One region of the Streptomyces sp. NPDC040622 genome, then DNA from elsewhere that is predicted to be linked to it. Evidence: riboswitches for the same ligand, from Rfam matches in the RefSeq annotation. Region 1 holds a riboswitch; each other region holds the start of a gene.
What was found. Region 1 has a riboswitch for cobalamin ahead of ACZ592_RS30505 (cobalamin biosynthesis protein). Riboswitches for the same ligand answer to the same signal wherever they lie in the genome.

Region 1 (4,155 bases):
GGCCGCGCGGGCGACCTCGGTGAGGAACCGGCGCCGGAACGCGTCGCTCTCCAGCGACCCGTGCCAGTGCGTGCCCCACACCTCGCCGACCCGGCAGCCGTCCAGGAAGGGCTCGCCGCCCGTCACCTCGGCCACGCCGTGATGGATCTCGTACCCCTCGACCGGCTCGCCGAGGGCCTCGCCCACCGGTCGGGCGAGGGTCTTCTCGCGGGCGAACCGCACCCGCACCGGCAGCAGTCCGAGCCCGTCCACGGATCCGGCCCGTGACTCGACGTCGTCCTCGATGTGCTCGCCGAGCACCTGGAAGCCGCCGCAGATCCCGAGCACGGGCCGCCCCTGCGCGGCGCGCCGCGCCAGGGCGTCGGCGAGCCCGCGCTCACGCAGCCACGCCAGGGCCCGTACGGTCCCGCGGGTCCCCGGCACCACCACGAGGTCGGCGTCGACGAGTTCCTCGGCCCGGTCCACGAACCGCACGACGACGCCCGGCTCGGCGGCCAGCGCGTCCACGTCCGTGAAGTTGGACATCAGCGGTAGGGCACAGACGGCGACCCGCAGCACGTCCGCGCCGACCGGCGGGGCCACCACGGACTCCCGCACGGCACCGCGCAGGGAGACCCGCAGGCCGTCCTCCTCGTCGATGCCGAGCCCGTGCTGGAACGGCAGCACGCCGTACGTGCGCCGCCCGGTGAGCCCGAGCAGCATGTCGAGCCCTGGTTCGAGCAGCGAGACGTCGCCGCGGAACTTGTTCACCAGATACCCGGCGACGAGTTCCTGGTCGGCCTCGCTCAGCAGCGCCGTCGTCCCGAAGAACGAGGCGAACACCCCGCCCCGGTCGATGTCCCCGACCACCAGGACGGGGAAGCGGGCGGCGCGCGCGATGCCCATGTTGACGATGTCGGTGCGGCGCAGGTTGATCTCGGCGGGGCTGCCCGCGCCCTCGCAGATCACGGCGTCGTAGCGGGACCGGAGCTCTTCCAGGCACCCCACGACGGTGTCGAGCAACGCCGCCTGCCGCCCCCCGTGCAGCCTCTCCCCGGGGGACGGCCCCCCGGATCCCCCGGACCCCCCGAAGAACCCTCGTGCGCTCATCTCGCCCACCGGCTTGCCCATCAGCACGACCTGGCTGGAGCGGTCGCCGCCGGGCTTGAGCAGCACGGGGTTCATCAGCGCGCTCGGCTCGACGCGGGCGGCCTGCGCCTGCATGGCCTGGGCCCGCCCGATCTCCGCGCCCTCGCGCGTGACGAAGGAGTTCAGGGACATGTTCTGCGCCTTGAACGGCGCGACCGACACTCCCTTGCGGGCCAGCCACCGGCAGATGCCGGCGGTGACGACGCTCTTGCCGGCGTCGGAGGTGGTCCCCGCGACGAGCAGTCCACCACTCATGAGTCTCTCCCTGACCGCCTCGACCGCAGTGCCGTGCGGGCGGCCACCGCGACGCCGAGCGCCAGCCAGCTCACCCGCCGCGACAGCTTCACGGCCCGCTCGACGTCCGCCACCCCGACATCCCGCCCCGTCGCGTTCAGAACGGGCCGGCGCTCCACCCGGCCCCCGTACGAGAGGGTCCCCCCGAGCCGTACGCCCAACGCGCCCGCGAAGGCCGCCTCGACGGGCCCGGCGTTCGGGCTCGGGTGCTTCGCGGCGTCCGCGCGCCAGGCCCGCACCGCCCCGGCGGGGGAGTCCCCGGCCAGCGCCGCGAGCCCCGCGGTGAGCCGCGCCCCCGGCCACCCGAACACGTCGTCGAGCCGGGCCGAGGCCCACCCGTAGCGCCGGTACCGGGGCGACTTGTGCCCCACCATCGCGTCCAGCGTGTTCACGGCACGGAAGGCGACGAGGCCGGGCACCCCGCCCAGCGCGCCCCACACGAGCGCTCCGACGACCGCGTCGGACGTGTTCTCGGCGACGGACTCCACGACGGCCCGCGCGATGCCGTCGGCGTCCAGTGCCTGCGGGTCCCGCCCGCACAGATGCGGCAGGCGCTCCCGCGCGACCTCGACGTCCCCGGCCGCCAGCGCCCCGCCGATCGCCCGCGCCTCGCGCCCCAGCGAGGTGCCGCCGACCACCGCCCAGGTCGCGGCGGCGGTCAGCGCCACGGAGCCGGCGGGCGAGCGGTGTACGAGGCGGGAGGCGAGGGCGGCGGCACCCGCCGCGCCCCCGGCGCACACCGCGGTGTGCAGCGCGCCCCACCCGCGGTGGTCGCGCCACAGGGCTCGTTCGACGGCGCCCGCCGCGCGCCCGAAGGCGGCGACCGGATGGCCGCGGCGGGGGTCGCCGAGCAGCAGGTCGCCGAGGAGGCCGGCGGCGGCGCCGTACGCGAAGACGCGGTCGGCACGCACGCTCTCAGCCCGTCGCTTCGCTGAGGAGGGAACGCGTACTCAGAAAGGGAACCGGCACCGGGCGGCCGCGCATGGCGATATGTCCTCACTCAGGGTGTCCGCGCCCTGGTTCGACGTGATGCGGTGGCGAGAGTTCCTGGCTCACGGGGAGGTTCTCCCCGGTGACAGTGGCGGGACCGCGCCGGATTCGCACCGGCTTCCTCTGCTGCCGCCGTAGTTGGCCCCGGCAGTCCACCACGGCCCGCGAACGCCCGTCAACTCGCCGTTGACCTGCGGCGGGAGAGTGTGTTGGGCCCCACACACGGGCCCGTGGGCACCCGCACACAACGATGGGGCGCGGAGCGTTCGCACGCTCCGCGCCCCACCCGGGACAAGCCGGTGTCAGGCGACGATCAGATAGATCCCGTACGCCACCGCCGCCGCGCACAGCGCGAAGCAGGCGTACGCGCCGGTGCGCGCCATGGCGGCGGAACCGCCGTGGGACGCGGCCGCCGTCTCCTGCTTGGAGAGGCCGACGACGCCGAGGGTGAAGAGGCCCACCAGGGCCACCGTGACCGCGAGGCTGACTCCGAAGACGGAGCCGAGAGCTGCCCAGTCGATGCTCATGCTGATCTGTCCTTACACCGTCGCGGGCCGGGCGGGGTCCGCCATGGCGCCGGTGGTGGTCGTGGTCGGGGCCGAGACGGTGGCCTTGACGGACCCGTCGGGGACCGGCGGGACGGGCGAGGCGGCCATCATGCCCACCGGGGGCGGGGAGACGGCGGCGATCGCGGTGGTCACGACGCCCGCGGGCTCGGCGGGCGCCGCGGGGACGGCACCGGGACGGATCTCGTCGTCGGTGACGTTGGTGTGGTCGATGGCGTCGCGCCGCGAGAGCACGTAGATCACGGTGGAGCCCGCGACCAGGAGCACGGCGGTGGCCGCGATGCCCCAGGGACCCTGCTTGGTGAGGAACTCGGCGCCCGCGCCGACCAGACCGGCGGCCGGCAGGGTCAGGCCCCAGGCGACGAACATCCGGGTCGCGGTCGACCAGCGGACCACGCCGCCCTTGCGGCCGAGGCCCGCGCCCATCACGGCGCCGGAGCAGGACTGGGTGGTGGAGAGCGAGAAGCCCAGGTGCGAGGAGGCCAGGATGACCGTCGCGGCGCTGGTCTGGGCGGCGAAGCCCTGCTGCGGCTGGAGGTCGGTGAGGCCCTTGCCCATGGTGCGGATGATGCGCCAGCCACCCAGGTAGGTGCCGAGCGCGATGGCCACACCGGCCGAGACGATGACCCACATCGGGGGGTTCGCGCCGGGGTTCAGGACACCGCCGGTGACCAGGGCGAGGGTGATGATGCCCATGGTCTTCTGCGCGTCGTTGGTGCCGTGGGCCAGCGAGACCAGGCCCGCGGAGGCGATCTGCCCTGCGCGGTAGCCCTTCGCGGTGGCCTTGGTGTCGGTGTCGCGGCCGATGCGGTACGTCAGGCGCGTGGCCACCATCGCGGCGAGACCGGCCACCAGGGGCGCGGCGAGGGCCGGGATCAGGATCTTGGTGACGACGGTGCCGCCGTTGATCGACGACCAGCCCATCGACATGACGGCGGCACCGATGAGGCCGCCGAAGAGCGCGTGGGAGGAGCTGGAGGGCAGGCCCACCAGCCAGGTCAGGAGATTCCAGAGAATCGCGCCGACGAGCGCGGCGAATATGACCTCTGTCTTGAGGCCGTCCTCGTTGACGATGCCGCCGGAGATCGTCTTGGCGACCTCTACGGAGAGGAAGGCGCCGACGAGGTTGAGCACGGCGGACATGGCCACCGCCGTCTTGGGCTTCAGGGCGCCGGTC
Region 2 (4,155 bases), on a different contig from region 1:
TGAAGGCGGTGGTCGCCGTCCAGCGCGGAGCGCCTGCGGTGACGGGGGTCGGGGGCGCGGGCGCGAAGCCGCCTCCCGCGACGGCGCGCAGGCCGTCGATGGAGGCGTAGGCGGACGGAGTGGTGTCGGTGGGCAGGTACTTGAAGCCGCCGCCGGGCTTGAACTGCTGGGCGATCAGGAAGTCGACGGGGGTCTTGCCCGCCCGGGTGAGGAAGTCACCGGTCTGCGGGTTGATGCCGCAGGCGTTCAGCCCGGCGACGGCCCAGCCGTTGGAGTCGGTGTTGGCGCCGAACATCGCGTCGAAGGCCCCGGAGTTGTTGATCAGCTTCGACTTGAGGAAGCTCTTCGCCTTGGTGACGGCAGGGTCGGTGGCCGGTACCCCGGAGACGCACAGGGAGGCCATGGCGGCGCCGGTCATGTCGATGTCGCCGGGTGCCGCGAGCGCGTCGGGGTCGCCCTCGGCCTTGCTGAAGTTCCAGCCCCCGTCGTCGTGCTGGTTCGCGCGGACGGTGCTGACGGACCGGTCGAGCAGAGCCTGGGGCACGCGCTGGGCGCCGGACGGCGTCTTGGCACCCGCGAGCGAGAGGAGCGCGAACACCGTTCCGTTGAAGTTGCTGGGCGAACCCCAGTAGCCGGGCGCGGAGTTCTGCCAGTACGCGTAGGTGTCGGCGATCAGGTTGCGGCTCGCGGAGACCCGGGCCGGGTCGATGCCCGCCGCGTAGGCGTTGATGATGCCGCGCTCGTAGTCGGTGACCACCGGCGACGTGCCGGGCCAGCCATCGGCGGCCAGGTGGGCGCGGTACACGGTGCGGGCGTTCTTCGTGGTGTCGCCGCCCGGTGCGACGTCGACGGCCGCCGTGCCCGCCGCGGCGAGGGCTGAGAACGCCCACTCGTTGGACAGACCCGTGCCCGCGTAGGAGCCGTCGGCGCCCTGGAGGGATCTGAGGTACGTCACGCCATTCGTCTTGGACGTGGCTGTCTGGCCGGGCGTGGTGGTCGCCGCGGCGGGCGACGCGGCCAGGACGAGCACGGTGAGGGCCACGGGGACGGCCGGCAGCATACGGCGGGCAACGACGTGGGCGGAGGTCATGGCGGGGTTACTCCCGGGGGAAGGGGGCGCCGGCCGCACGTCTCCCTCCCGCCGGACGCACGTACGAGAACGCACGCGGACCTGGCCGGACGACACGTGGCCGTCGCCCGAGCGCGAGGTGCGACGTCCTTGGATTGCAGGGCCGGTCGGGCATTCGGGCTCGTCCCGGCCCTCCGGCCGGTCCACACCGCTGCGCGTCAGCTCTGGATTCGCACCAGATTCCCCCGCTCGGCAGCACGGGACGTTACTCGAACCTCACAGGTCCCGCACACCCTTGTCACCTCATTCGTAACTGTGCTCTAATTCGCCCGAATCTGAACTCAGTTAACAGGGGAAGCCGGTCGAAGTCCGGCGCTGACCCGCAACCGTAGGTTCGCCGAGCACCTCAAGTGCGCGGCGGGCGAGCCGGATTACCTGGACTGAGGGACAAGTGACTGACGCCGTCGCGGACTACGGCGTGGTACGGACGGTTCCTCCACGAGGAACCTCGGCCCCCGGGCCGCCTATCACGTGCGGGACCGCCACGGATGAAGCCCAGGGGGGCAGTGGTGGGGCACAGAGGCGGGAGACGGGGCCGGGGCGTGCGCGCGAGATACGTCTCATTGCTGTGTACGGCCACCCTGGCAGTGGGCGGCGGCGCGCTCCTGCTCAACGGCGCCACCCCCGCGGCCGCCGACCCGATCGAGAGCTGCACCGCCACCAAGGGCGCGGTCGTCGCGGTGGACTTCGGCGACTGGGGAGGAGGCGTCGTCCGAGGCTGCGACGCCACCCCCACCACCGGCTACGACCTGCTGCACGAGGCCGGATTCAGCACTGCGGGGACCCGGCACGACGGCCCCGCCTTCATCTGCCGCCTGGGACACCAGGAGTTCGACTCCGGTAGGCAGTACCCGACGCGGGACGAGGAGGAGTGCAAGCTCACCCCGCCCGCGTCCGCCTACTGGTCGTACTGGATCGCGCCGCGCGGCCAGGACTACTGGACGTACAGCCCGCTCGGCGCCATGAGCCGGCAGCCGAAGAACGGCTCAGTGGAGGCGTGGGTGTTCGGCGCGACCGACCCGGACGGCACGAGCGGCGGTCCGTCGTTCACGCCCGCCCAGGTCAGGGCGGGCGGCCAGAGCGACCCCGGCGACAACCCGCCCGACGTCGAGCGCGCCGAGGTGGACCTCGACGCGGCGGACGCCTGGCTCAGGAGCAGACTCACCGAGGGCGACCACATCCGCGACGAGGGGACAGCGGGCGCCGACCTCTACCAGACGGCGCACACCGCCCTCGCGCTCGCCGCCTCCGGTGGCCGCGGTACCGCGCTCACCCGGACGACGTCCTATCTCGCGGCGCGCACCGAGGAGTTCGCCTACCCGCAGGGCCCCGGCAAGGACCCGAACCCGGCGGGCGCGGCCCTGCTCGCGCTCCTCGCCGAGAGCAACGGGGGCGACCCGCACTCCTTTGGCGGCCACGACCTCGTCGGCGACCTGGGAAGGAGCGTGTGCGCCGGCGGCGGCACGGACGCCTGCGTCGCCAAGGGGGATTTTCCCGCCGTGGGTGACGTGGAGACCCAGGCCCTCGCCGTGCTCGCGCTGCACCGCGCGGGCCGGAAGATCCCCGCCGACGCGGTCGCCCGCGTGGCCGCCCACCAGTGCAAGGACGGCGGCTTCAGCCCCACACTGCTGCGCGACGGTCAGACCTGCACCTACAGCGACCCCGCCACCACCCCGTACGCGGTCATCGCCCTCCAGCAGGCGGGCGGGTACTCCGATGTCGTGGCGAAGGCGCGCAAGAACCTGCGGGACGCCCAACTGCCCACCGGCGCGTACGGCGCCTACCCGGGCGTGACCACGGGTGACATCAGCGCCACCGGCAGATCGGCCCAGGCCCTGCGTCTGCTCGGCGACACGGTCCGCGCGGACGCCGCGGTCTCCTGGCTGTCGCGACAGCAGACGAAGGGCGGCGGCTTCGGCTTCGACGAGGGCGCGCAGGATCCGGAGCTCTATCCGACCTGGGGCGCCGTCCTCGCCGGGGCGCGCACCAGCCTGGCCTCCCTCACCGCGCGACCGCCGGAGCCGCCCCGGCCGCCGACCACCGACCCCACGGACCCGACCGGTCCCACCGACCCGGGTGACCCCACGGGACCGAACCCGCCCTGGTCCCCCGGTGAGGGCCCCGACCTGAAGAAGGGCACCGCCTACCTCACCGCGGGCTCCCGCCTCAAACAGGGCCACTACTACGAGAACATCGCCGGTACCGGCTTCGCCGACTACGGCCTGACCATCGACGGCGCCTACGCGCTCGCGGCCACCGGCCGTGACAACGACGCGCTGCGCGGTGTCGTCGACTTCCTCGACGGCAAGGGCAAGGACGGCGCGACGCCGGGCCGGACCGTCAACGACTGGACGGGCGTGGGCACTTCGCATGCCGCAGGTGGCTCACTGGGCAAGGTGGCGGTGCTCGCCCAGGCCGTCGGCCGGGACGCGCGCGACTTCGCGGGCCAGGACCTGATCAAGGCACTCGACACGTCCGTGTGCGAGAGACCGAGCCCGGCGCCGGACCGCAGCTGTCCGGCCAAGGGCGCCTACACGTACGCCCCTTCGGTGTTCTCGCAGTCCCTCGGCGTCATCGCCCAGCTCCGCGCCGGGGAGAAGACGTCGGCCGCCGCCCCCGTCGCGTACCTGCGGAGCCTGCAGCACTCCTCCGGGGCCTGGCCCAGCCTGATCCCCTCGACCGGCGACTCCGAGGTGGACTCCACGGCGATGGCCGCCATGGCCCTCGACCTGGTGAAGGACGCCGCGTCGGAGAAAGCCGTCGACAAGGCGCTCGCCTGGATCGCCACCAAGCAGCTCCGGGGCGGCGGGTTCCCCGGCGCCTCGGGCAACTCGGTCAACTCGGCGGCCCTCGCCGTGCAGGGGCTCTCCCTGGACGCGGCGAAGTACGGTGCCGAGATCAAGAAGGCCCGCAGGTTCCTCGCCGGGCAACAGAACACGGACGGCGGGTTCAACGTCGCGGCGGGCGGTCAGCGCGGTTCCGACGTGCGCGCCTCCACGCAGGGCCTCGGCGGGGCGGTCGGCACC
Region 3 (4,155 bases), on a different contig from region 1:
GGCCGAGGACCTCGCCGTAGAAGAGACGCGCGGCGGCCAGGTCGTCGACCGGTACGGCCAGGTGGAACCGCGGGATGGGGGAGTCGAGAACGCTCATGTCCGGCGCTGCCCTTCCGTCGGGGGCGGTCTGGGTGCTGTCGCCCTGACCCGGTGTCTGAATGTTGACATTAGGAGTTGGGTCGCACGTTAACATTGGTGGCCCTGGTGAGAGCAAGAGACGAGTGAGCCAAGACATGGATGAGCAGGGGCGGGTGGCGCCCGCGCGGCGCCGCGGCCTGGCCGACGAGGTCGCGGACCGGATCCGCGAGGCCATCTTCAACGGGGCCTACGCTCCCGGCGCGCAGCTGCGCGAGGTGGAGCTGTCCTTCGCGATGGACGTGAGCCGCGGTCCGGTGCGCGAAGCCCTGCGGTTGCTGGAACGCGAGGGGTTGGTCCACTGTGCGTGGCACCGGGGCACGACGGTGACGACGCTGTCCCCCGAGGACGTGGCCGAACTCGACAGCCTGCGCGCCGTGTTGGAGGACCTCGCCGTGCGCGAGGTGATCGCGCGCGCTTCGGAGGAGGAGCTCTCCTCCCTGGGCAAGACGGCGGAGGCGATGGACCGGGCCGTCGACGCGCACGACATGGTGCGCCGCGACATCGAGTTCCACGACGCCGTCTTCGCGGCCGGGGGTCACCGCCGCCTCGTCGAGGCGTGGGAGGGCATCCGCTGCCAGGTCCATCTGTTCCTGCTGACCCGGATCGGCCGCAGCGCCCAGGGCTACCTCGACCGCGTCCCGCACGAACACCGGGAACTCGTCGACGCGCTGCGCTCCCGGGACACCGGCACCGCCCTCGAACGCTTCGCCGCGCACCGCCGCCACGCCGTCGACGTGGTCCTGGACGGCGGGGCGCGCCACGAGTGAGGTGATCCCCGGGTGCGGGGCGGCGCCTGCGGAGCGGTCGCGCCTTTCGGCTGCCCGCGGAAACAGGTAGGGCGACTCCGCCGCCTGAGTACCCGTACTCATGATCAATCCTGGCGGCCCGCGCAAGCTGGTCTCACCAGTCGATGAGAGGGAGCCAGCTGTGCGTAGGACCATCCGAGTTCGTCCGACCTCGCGAGCGATCGGCAGCCGCCCGGCGCGGGCCGCCGTGGGCCTGGCCCTGGCCGGCGTGACGGCCGCGGTGCTGACGAGCTGTTCCGTGCAGGACGCGACCTGCGGCGGCGGTGAGTACCCGGTCCTGCGCGTCGGCGGCAGCGGGTCCGCGTGCCAGCCCGACGGGCAGGAGCCGCCGAAGGGGTACGCCCGCTACCCCGAGGGCAAGGTGCCCGAGCACGTCGGCGACAAGTGGGACACCTACTGGAACGACCACACGCTCGACAAGAACGGCAAGATCATCAAGTTGAAGGACGGCCAGTGACCGCGTGACCGGCAGGCGTGCGGCCGTCGGGTTGCCTGCGATCGGCCGACGCCACGCCTGTGCCCGGTGCGCGAGGAGCGCCTGCCGGCAGCGCTGTGCCCGTGACCTGTGCGATACGACTACTCGCCGGTGCGAGTCACCGCGGCGTTGCCGAGGGGGCGCCGGAAAGTCGGGGTGGACTTACTAGGACGTCCAACTATATGTTCGTGACCAGAGCCCGCGGTGCAGGGAAGCCGGTGTGAATCCGGCGCGGTCCCGCCACTGTGACCGGGGAGTGCGTTCTCGCGGAGCGATACGCCACTGACGGACAAGTCCCGTCGGGAAGGCGGGAGAACGCGCGCTGATCCGGGAGTCAGGATACCGGCCGCGGGGTGTTCCGTGTTGTCCACGAGGATGGAGCAGACACGCATGGCACCGGTCCGTACCCACGACCCAGGTGATCCGGCGAAGCGAGCGACGGCCCCTGCCTGCGCTCGACTCCACGGCGGCTCTTAGGCCTTCGCGTCCCACGGCGGACCCTTCCGCGCCCCTCACCCGGTGGCGTCGTCGGCCTGCCGTGCCATCCCCGGATCGCACCTGACGAGAGCAGGCTCTCATGGTCCGTGAACTGACACATTTCATCGGCGGCAAGCACGTGCGCGGCGCCTCCGGGCTCTTCGCCGACGTGTACGACCCCAACTCCGGCTCCGTACAGGCACATGTGCCGCTCGCGGGGCGGGCGGAGACGGAGGTGGCGATCGCCGATGCCGCGTCCGCCCAGCGGGCCTGGGGCGAGTGGAACCCGCAGCGGCGCGCCCGCGTCCTGCTGCGCTTCCTCCAACTCGTCGAGGGCGAGCGGGAGTCGCTGGCGCGGCAGCTGTCCAGCGAGCACGGCAAGACCGTCGCCGACGCGCACGGCGATCTGCAACGAGGTCTGGAGGTCGTGGAGTTCGCCGCGGGAATCCCGCACCTGCTGAAGGGCGAGTTCAGCGACAACGCCGGCACCGGCATCGACGTGCACTCCCTGCGGGTACCGCTCGGCGTCACCGCCGGGATCACTCCCTTCAACTTCCCCGCGATGATCCCGCTGTGGAAGGCGGCACCCGCACTGGCCTGCGGCAACTCCTTCGTCCTCAAGCCCTCCGAACGTGCCCCCTCGGTGCCGCTGAGGCTCGCCGAACTGTTCCTGGAGGCGGGCCTGCCGCCCGGCGTCCTGAACGTCGTCAACGGCGGCAAGGAGAGCGTCGACACCCTCCTGGAGGACTCGCGCGTCCAGGCGCTCGGCTTCGTCGGCTCCACACCGATCGCCGCGCACATCTACGCCACCGCCGCCGCGCACGGCAAGCGCGCCCAGTGCTTCGGCGGCGCCAAGAACCACATGATCGTCATGCCGGACGCCGACCTCGACCAGGCCGTGGACGCCCTGATCGGCGCCGGGTACGGCTCGGCGGGGGAGCGCTGCATGGCCATCTCCGTCGCCGTTCCCGTGGGCGAGGAGACCGCGGACGCGCTCGTCGCCCGCCTCAAGAAGCGCGTCGCCGGACTGCGCATCGGCCGTTCCGACGACCCCGAGGCGGACTTCGGCCCCCTGGTGACCCGGGATGCGCTCGACCGGGTGCGCCGGTACGTGGACATCGGCGTCAACGAAGGGGCCGAACTTGTCGTCGACGGGCGTGACTTCACCCTGCCCGGGCACGAGAACGGATTCTTCGCCGGAGCCACCCTCTTCGACCGCGTCTCGCCGCGCATGCGGATCTACCGCGAGGAGATCTTCGGCCCGGTGCTGTGCGTGGCCCGCGCGGCGGACTACGAGGCGGCCCTGCGCCTGCCCACCGAGCACCCCTACGGCAACGGCGTCGCGATCTTCACCAGGGACGGCGACACCGCACGTGACTTCACACGGCGCGTCGGCGCCGGCATGGTCGGCGTCAACGTGCCGATCCCCGTCCCGGTCGCCTACCACACGTTCGGCGGCTGGAAGCGCTCCGGATTCGGCGACCTGAACCAGCACGGCCCCGACGCCGTCCGCTTCTACACCCGCACCAAGACCGTCACCTCGCGCTGGCCCTCGGGGATCAGGGAAGGCGCGAGCTTCACCATCCCGACGATGGGATGACGGCGATGACATCGATGGGCACCACCCTCACCAAGGACCAGCTCGCCCTGGCAGAGGTCACGCTCGACTTCGCCGACGAGCACCTCGCACCGCACGCCGTCGCCTGGGACCGCGACAAGCACTTCCCCGTGGACGTGCTGCGCAAGGCCGCCGAACTGGGCCTCGGTGGCGTCTACGTACGCGAGGAACATGGCGGTTCGGGGCTCTGCCGGAGCGACGGCACACTCGTCTTCGAGGCGCTGGCCACCGGCTGCCCCTCCATCGCCGGATACCTCTCCATCCACAACATGGTCGCCTGGATGATCGACCGGTACGGCGACGAGGGGCAGCGCGCCCGCTGGCTGCCGGACCTGTGCACCGCCGCGTCGCTGGGCAGCTACTGCCTCACCGAACCCGGCGCCGGATCGGACGCCGCAGCCCTGCGGACGCGCGCCGAACGGGACGGTGACGCGTACGTCCTGACCGGCGTCAAGCAGTTCATCTCGGGGGCTGGGGCCGCACGCGTGTACATCGTGATGGCGCGCACCGGCGAGGAAGGCCCCGGCGGTATCTCCGCGTTCGTCGTCGAACGGGACGACCCCGGTCTCTCCTTCGGCGCCGACGAACGCAAGATGGGCTGGAACGCCCAGCCCACCCGCCAGGTCCTGCTCGACGGCGTG
Region 4 (4,155 bases), on a different contig from region 1:
GATAACGATCGCGTCACTTCAATGACCGCCTTTGCGATGTCAAGGGCGCTTTGTCCGCTTCTACCTGTGGCCTGCGCCACAGGTGGCTCATTCCCTCACTGTTGCCGCCGTGATAAATCTTCACGACCGCTCGGCGACGCCACCCATGTCGCCGGGGGCGCTCGGGCCGGCAGACCGTCGGTAGCACTCCATCCATATCCGGGGGGATCAGGACCTGATCCGCAGCCACAACGCAGATGTGCGGGCGCGGATCAGCATGGAGAAAGGCGTCACCATGACCTCAGTGCAGGTCGAAGAGCACCACGACGACCACGGCGGCAATGGGGTCGTGCAGGACTCGTCCGGCGAGGGCGAGGGGTACCAGCGCGGGCTCGGAGCCCGGCAGATCCAGATGATCGCGATCGGCGGTGCCATCGGCACCGGCCTGTTCCTCGGCGCGGGCAAGGCCATCCACAAGGCCGGACCGAGCCTCATCCTGGCGTACGCCATCGCGGGCCTCGTCATCTTCTTCATCATGCGGGCCCTCGGCGAGCTCCTCATGTACCGCCCCGTGTCCGGCTCCTTCTCGGAGTACGCACGCGAGTTCATGGGCCCGTTCTTCGGATTCGTCACCGGCTGGACGTACTGGCTCTTCTGGGTCGTCACCGGCATCACCGAAGTCACCGCGGCCGCCCAGTACATGCAGTACTGGACACACGACTCATTCCCGCAATGGGCCTACGCGCTGGTCTTCACCGTCATCCTGTACGGCGCGAACCTCATCTCCGTGAAGCTCTTCGGCGAGCTGGAGTTCTGGTTCTCGATGGTCAAGGTCACCGCCATCATCGGCATGATCCTGATCTGCGTCGGCATCCTCACCGTCGGCTTCTCCGACGCCGGCGACACCGCGTCCGTCACCCACCTGTGGGACCAGGGCGGCTTCTTCCCGAACGGCATCGGCTCCACGCTGATGACCCTGCAGATCGTGATGTTCGCCTTCCTCGCCGTCGAGCTCGTCGGCGTCACCGCGGGCGAGTCCAAGGACCCGAAGACCGTCCTGCCCAAGGCCATCAACACCGTGCCGTGGCGCATCGCCGTCTTCTACGTCGGCGCGCTCATCATGATCCTCTCGGTCGTCCCGTGGACGGAGTTCGTGCCGGGCGTCTCGCCGTTCGTCGCCGCCTTCGACAAGATGGGCCTCGGCGTCGGCGCCGCGATCGTCAACTTCGTCGTCCTGACCGCCGCGCTCTCCTCCTGCAACTCCGGCATGTACTCCACCGGCCGCATGCTGCGCGACCTCGCGATGAACGGCCAGGGCCCGAAGCTCTTCACCAAGCTCACGAAGAACGGCCTGCCGCTGATCGGCACCACGGTCTCCGCCGCGTTCATGCTGGTCGGCGTCTGGATCAACTACCAGTGGCCCGGCGAGGCGTTCAACTACGTCGTCTCCTTCGCGACCATCTCCGGCATGTGGGCCTGGATCATGATCCTGTGCTGCCAGATCCGCTACCGCCGCAAGGCCGACCGGGGCGAGCTGCCCCAGTCCACCTTCCGCGCCCCGGGCGCCCCGTACACCAGCTGGTTCGCGCTCGCCTTCATCGGCATGGTCATCGTGATGATGGGCGTCGACAAGGACGCGCGGATCTCGCTGTACGCCGCCCCGGTCTGGGCCGCGATCCTCACGGTCTCCTACCTGGTCCTCAAGAGCCGCAACCCGCAGGCCGCGGCCTTCAGCAAGCGCAAGGTGAGCGCCGGCAGCACCGGCAGCGCCGACGGCACCGACAGCACCGACAGCGCTGACAGCATCGACAAGGACTGACGACGGCGCTCCCCGGAGCCGCCCCGTCCAGCATGCGGGCCCGCGCGTACCACACTTCGGTACGCGCGGGCCCCTCTGCTTATCCTGGCTGCCATGCTGACCATCACCCAGGCCCTCCACGACCAGATCGTCGCGCACGCGCGCCAGGACCACCCCGACGAGGCCTGCGGCGTGGTCGCGGGCCCCGAGGGCACCGGCCGCCCCGAGCGGTTCATCCCGATGCTGAACGCCGCGCGTTCGCCCACGTTCTACGAGTTCGACTCGGGTGACCTGCTCAAGCTCTACCGCGAGATGGACGACCGCGACGAGGAGCCGGTGATCGTCTACCACTCGCACACGGCGACCGAGGCCTACCCCTCGCGCACCGACATCACGTACGCCAACGAGCCCGGCGCGCACTACGTCCTGGTCTCCACGGCGGACACCGACGACGCGGGCCCCTTCCAGTTCCGCTCGTACCGGATCGTGGACGGGACGGTCACGGAGGAAGACGTGCAGGTCGTCCAGGCATACTGAGCCACGACCCAGAAGGCGGCGGGAGCCAGGAAGCCGGTGCGAACCCGGCACGGTCCCGCCACTGTGACCCCGCCCTTCCCCGAGCTCCCGACTCCGCTCGGGCAGGGGAGACCCCGATCCGGGGCGGGGGAGTCAGGAACTGACCTGCCGCCTTCCTCCACGCAACGCAGGGGACGCGGAAATCCCCTGGAGGAGGCAGCTCAGCCATGTCCCGCCGCCACACCGGCATACGCGCGCTCGCCGCGACCGCCCTGCTCGTCCCGCTCGCCGCGTGCTCCTCCTCGGACTCCGACGCCGGCACCGGGTCCGCGGCCCAGGCCGCCGGATTCCCGTACACCGTCACCAACTGCGGTGTCCGGACGACGTACGACGCACCCCCGAAGCGCGCCGTCACCATGAACCAGCACGCCACCGAAGTGATGCTGGAGCTCGGCCTCAAGGACCGCATCGCAGGGACCGCCTACCTCGACGACCAGGTGCTTCCGCGGTACGAGAAGGCGTACAAGTCCCTCCCCGTGATCGCCGAGGAGTACCCCTCCTACGAGAAGCTGCTCTCCGCCAACCCCGACTTCGTGTACGGCGGCTACGCGAGTGCCTTCCTCGCCGGTGACGGCCGCAGCCGCTCGGCGCTCGCCAAGTCCGGCATCGAGAGCCGCCTCAACGTCGAGGGCTGCGCCGAGCGCCCCGTCTCCATGGACGACGTCTACCGCGAGGTCCGCGAGGTCGGCGCCACCTTCGGGGTGCGGGACCGCGCCGCTGCGTGGGTGAAGGGCGCCCGGCGCGAACTGGCCGCCACCGCCGAGAAGTCCCGGGGCAAGAAGCGGCCGTCCGTCTTCGTCTACGACAGCGGCGACAAGACCGCGTTCACGGCGGGCGGCCGGGGCATCGGCAACGACATCATCGAGCGGGCGGGCGGCCGCAACGTCTTCGGCGACGTGGACAAGTCCTTCAGCGACGCGTCCTGGGAGAAGGTCGTCGAACGCAAGCCCGAGACCATCCTGATCCTCGACTACGGCGCCACCACGGTCGACCAGAAGAAGAAGCGCCTCCTGGACGACCCGGCCCTCCAGGACGTCCCCGCCGTCAAGAACAAGAGCTTCGCGGTCCTGCGTCTTTCGGACGTGGTCACCGGCGTACGAGCACCGGAGGCGGTGAGGAAGCTGGCGGCGCAGCTGTGAGGGCTGTCGAGTCCGGGGGCGGAGGTGTCAGGCCCGTCCGGCGACCGAGGACGGGCCCGAAGGGCGATCGACCGGGCGCACGGGGACGCACGCTGACCGTCCTGACGGTCCTCACGGTCGCCCTCGCGGGAGCGATCGTCGCCGGCCTCGCGCTCGGCTCCGTCCGCATCCCGCCGGGAGACGTCCTCCAGATCCTGTCGGGGAGAGCGGAGCCCTCCCCGTTCCGCACCATCGTCCTGGACGTGCGGCTCCCGAGGGTCATCCTCGGAGCCACCGTCGGCGCCGGACTCGCCGTCATCGGCACCGTCCTGCAGGCGCTGGTCCGCAACCCCCTCGCCGACCCGTTCCTGCTCGGCGTCTCCTCGGGCGCCTCCGTCGGCGCGGTCTGCGCGATCGTGCTCGGCGGCGTCTTCGGTCTCGGCGCGGCCCTGTCGAGCGCCGTCACGATCCCGGCCGCCTCCTTCGCGGGCGCCCTGGTCTCCCTGGTCCTCGTCTACGCCCTCGCCAGGGGAGGTGGCGGCAGCTTCGCCACCGGGCGCCTGATCCTCGCGGGCGTCGCCGTCTCGTACATCCTGACCGCGCTGACCAGCCTCATCCTGGTCACCGCCGACAGCGCGGACCACCTCAAGGAAGTCCTGTACTGGACGCTCGGGGGCCTCGGCA

Region 2: it holds a riboswitch for cobalamin, as region 1 does, so the genes downstream of both, ACZ592_RS24800 (prenyltransferase/squalene oxidase repeat-containing protein) here and ACZ592_RS30505 (cobalamin biosynthesis protein) in region 1, are expected to answer to the same signal.
Region 3: it holds a riboswitch for cobalamin, as region 1 does, so the genes downstream of both, ACZ592_RS24615 (CoA-acylating methylmalonate-semialdehyde dehydrogenase) here and ACZ592_RS30505 (cobalamin biosynthesis protein) in region 1, are expected to answer to the same signal.
Region 4: it holds a riboswitch for cobalamin, as region 1 does, so the genes downstream of both, ACZ592_RS26270 (ABC transporter substrate-binding protein) here and ACZ592_RS30505 (cobalamin biosynthesis protein) in region 1, are expected to answer to the same signal.

What each region holds. Positions count from the first base shown of each region.
Region 1 covers NZ_JBVIXD010000011.1:71,524-75,678, reverse strand. The annotation lists gene ACZ592_RS30510 (cobyric acid synthase) at 1-1,383, opposite strand, end outside; gene ACZ592_RS30505 (cobalamin biosynthesis protein) at 1,380-2,333, opposite strand; cobalamin riboswitch at 2,442-2,584, opposite strand; gene ACZ592_RS30500 (hypothetical protein) at 2,715-2,939, opposite strand; gene ACZ592_RS30495 (inorganic phosphate transporter) at 2,952-4,155, opposite strand, start outside.
Region 2 covers NZ_JBVIXD010000008.1:348,235-352,389, forward strand. The annotation lists gene ACZ592_RS24795 (prenyltransferase/squalene oxidase repeat-containing protein) at 1-1,090, opposite strand, end outside; cobalamin riboswitch at 1,219-1,367, opposite strand; cobalamin riboswitch at 1,380-1,523, shown strand; gene ACZ592_RS24800 (prenyltransferase/squalene oxidase repeat-containing protein) at 1,618-4,155, shown strand, end outside.
Region 3 covers NZ_JBVIXD010000008.1:306,737-310,891, reverse strand. The annotation lists gene ACZ592_RS24630 (VOC family protein) at 1-97, opposite strand, end outside; gene ACZ592_RS24625 (GntR family transcriptional regulator) at 234-905, shown strand; gene ACZ592_RS24620 (SCO0607 family lipoprotein) at 1,066-1,401, shown strand; cobalamin riboswitch at 1,605-1,784, shown strand; gene ACZ592_RS24615 (CoA-acylating methylmalonate-semialdehyde dehydrogenase) at 1,997-3,496, shown strand; gene ACZ592_RS24610 (acyl-CoA dehydrogenase family protein) at 3,511-4,155, shown strand, end outside.
Region 4 covers NZ_JBVIXD010000009.1:145,913-150,067, forward strand. The annotation lists gene ACZ592_RS26260 (amino acid permease) at 275-1,798, shown strand; gene ACZ592_RS26265 (M67 family metallopeptidase) at 1,892-2,314, shown strand; cobalamin riboswitch at 2,318-2,476, shown strand; gene ACZ592_RS26270 (ABC transporter substrate-binding protein) at 2,521-3,492, shown strand; gene ACZ592_RS26275 (FecCD family ABC transporter permease) at 3,585-4,155, shown strand, end outside.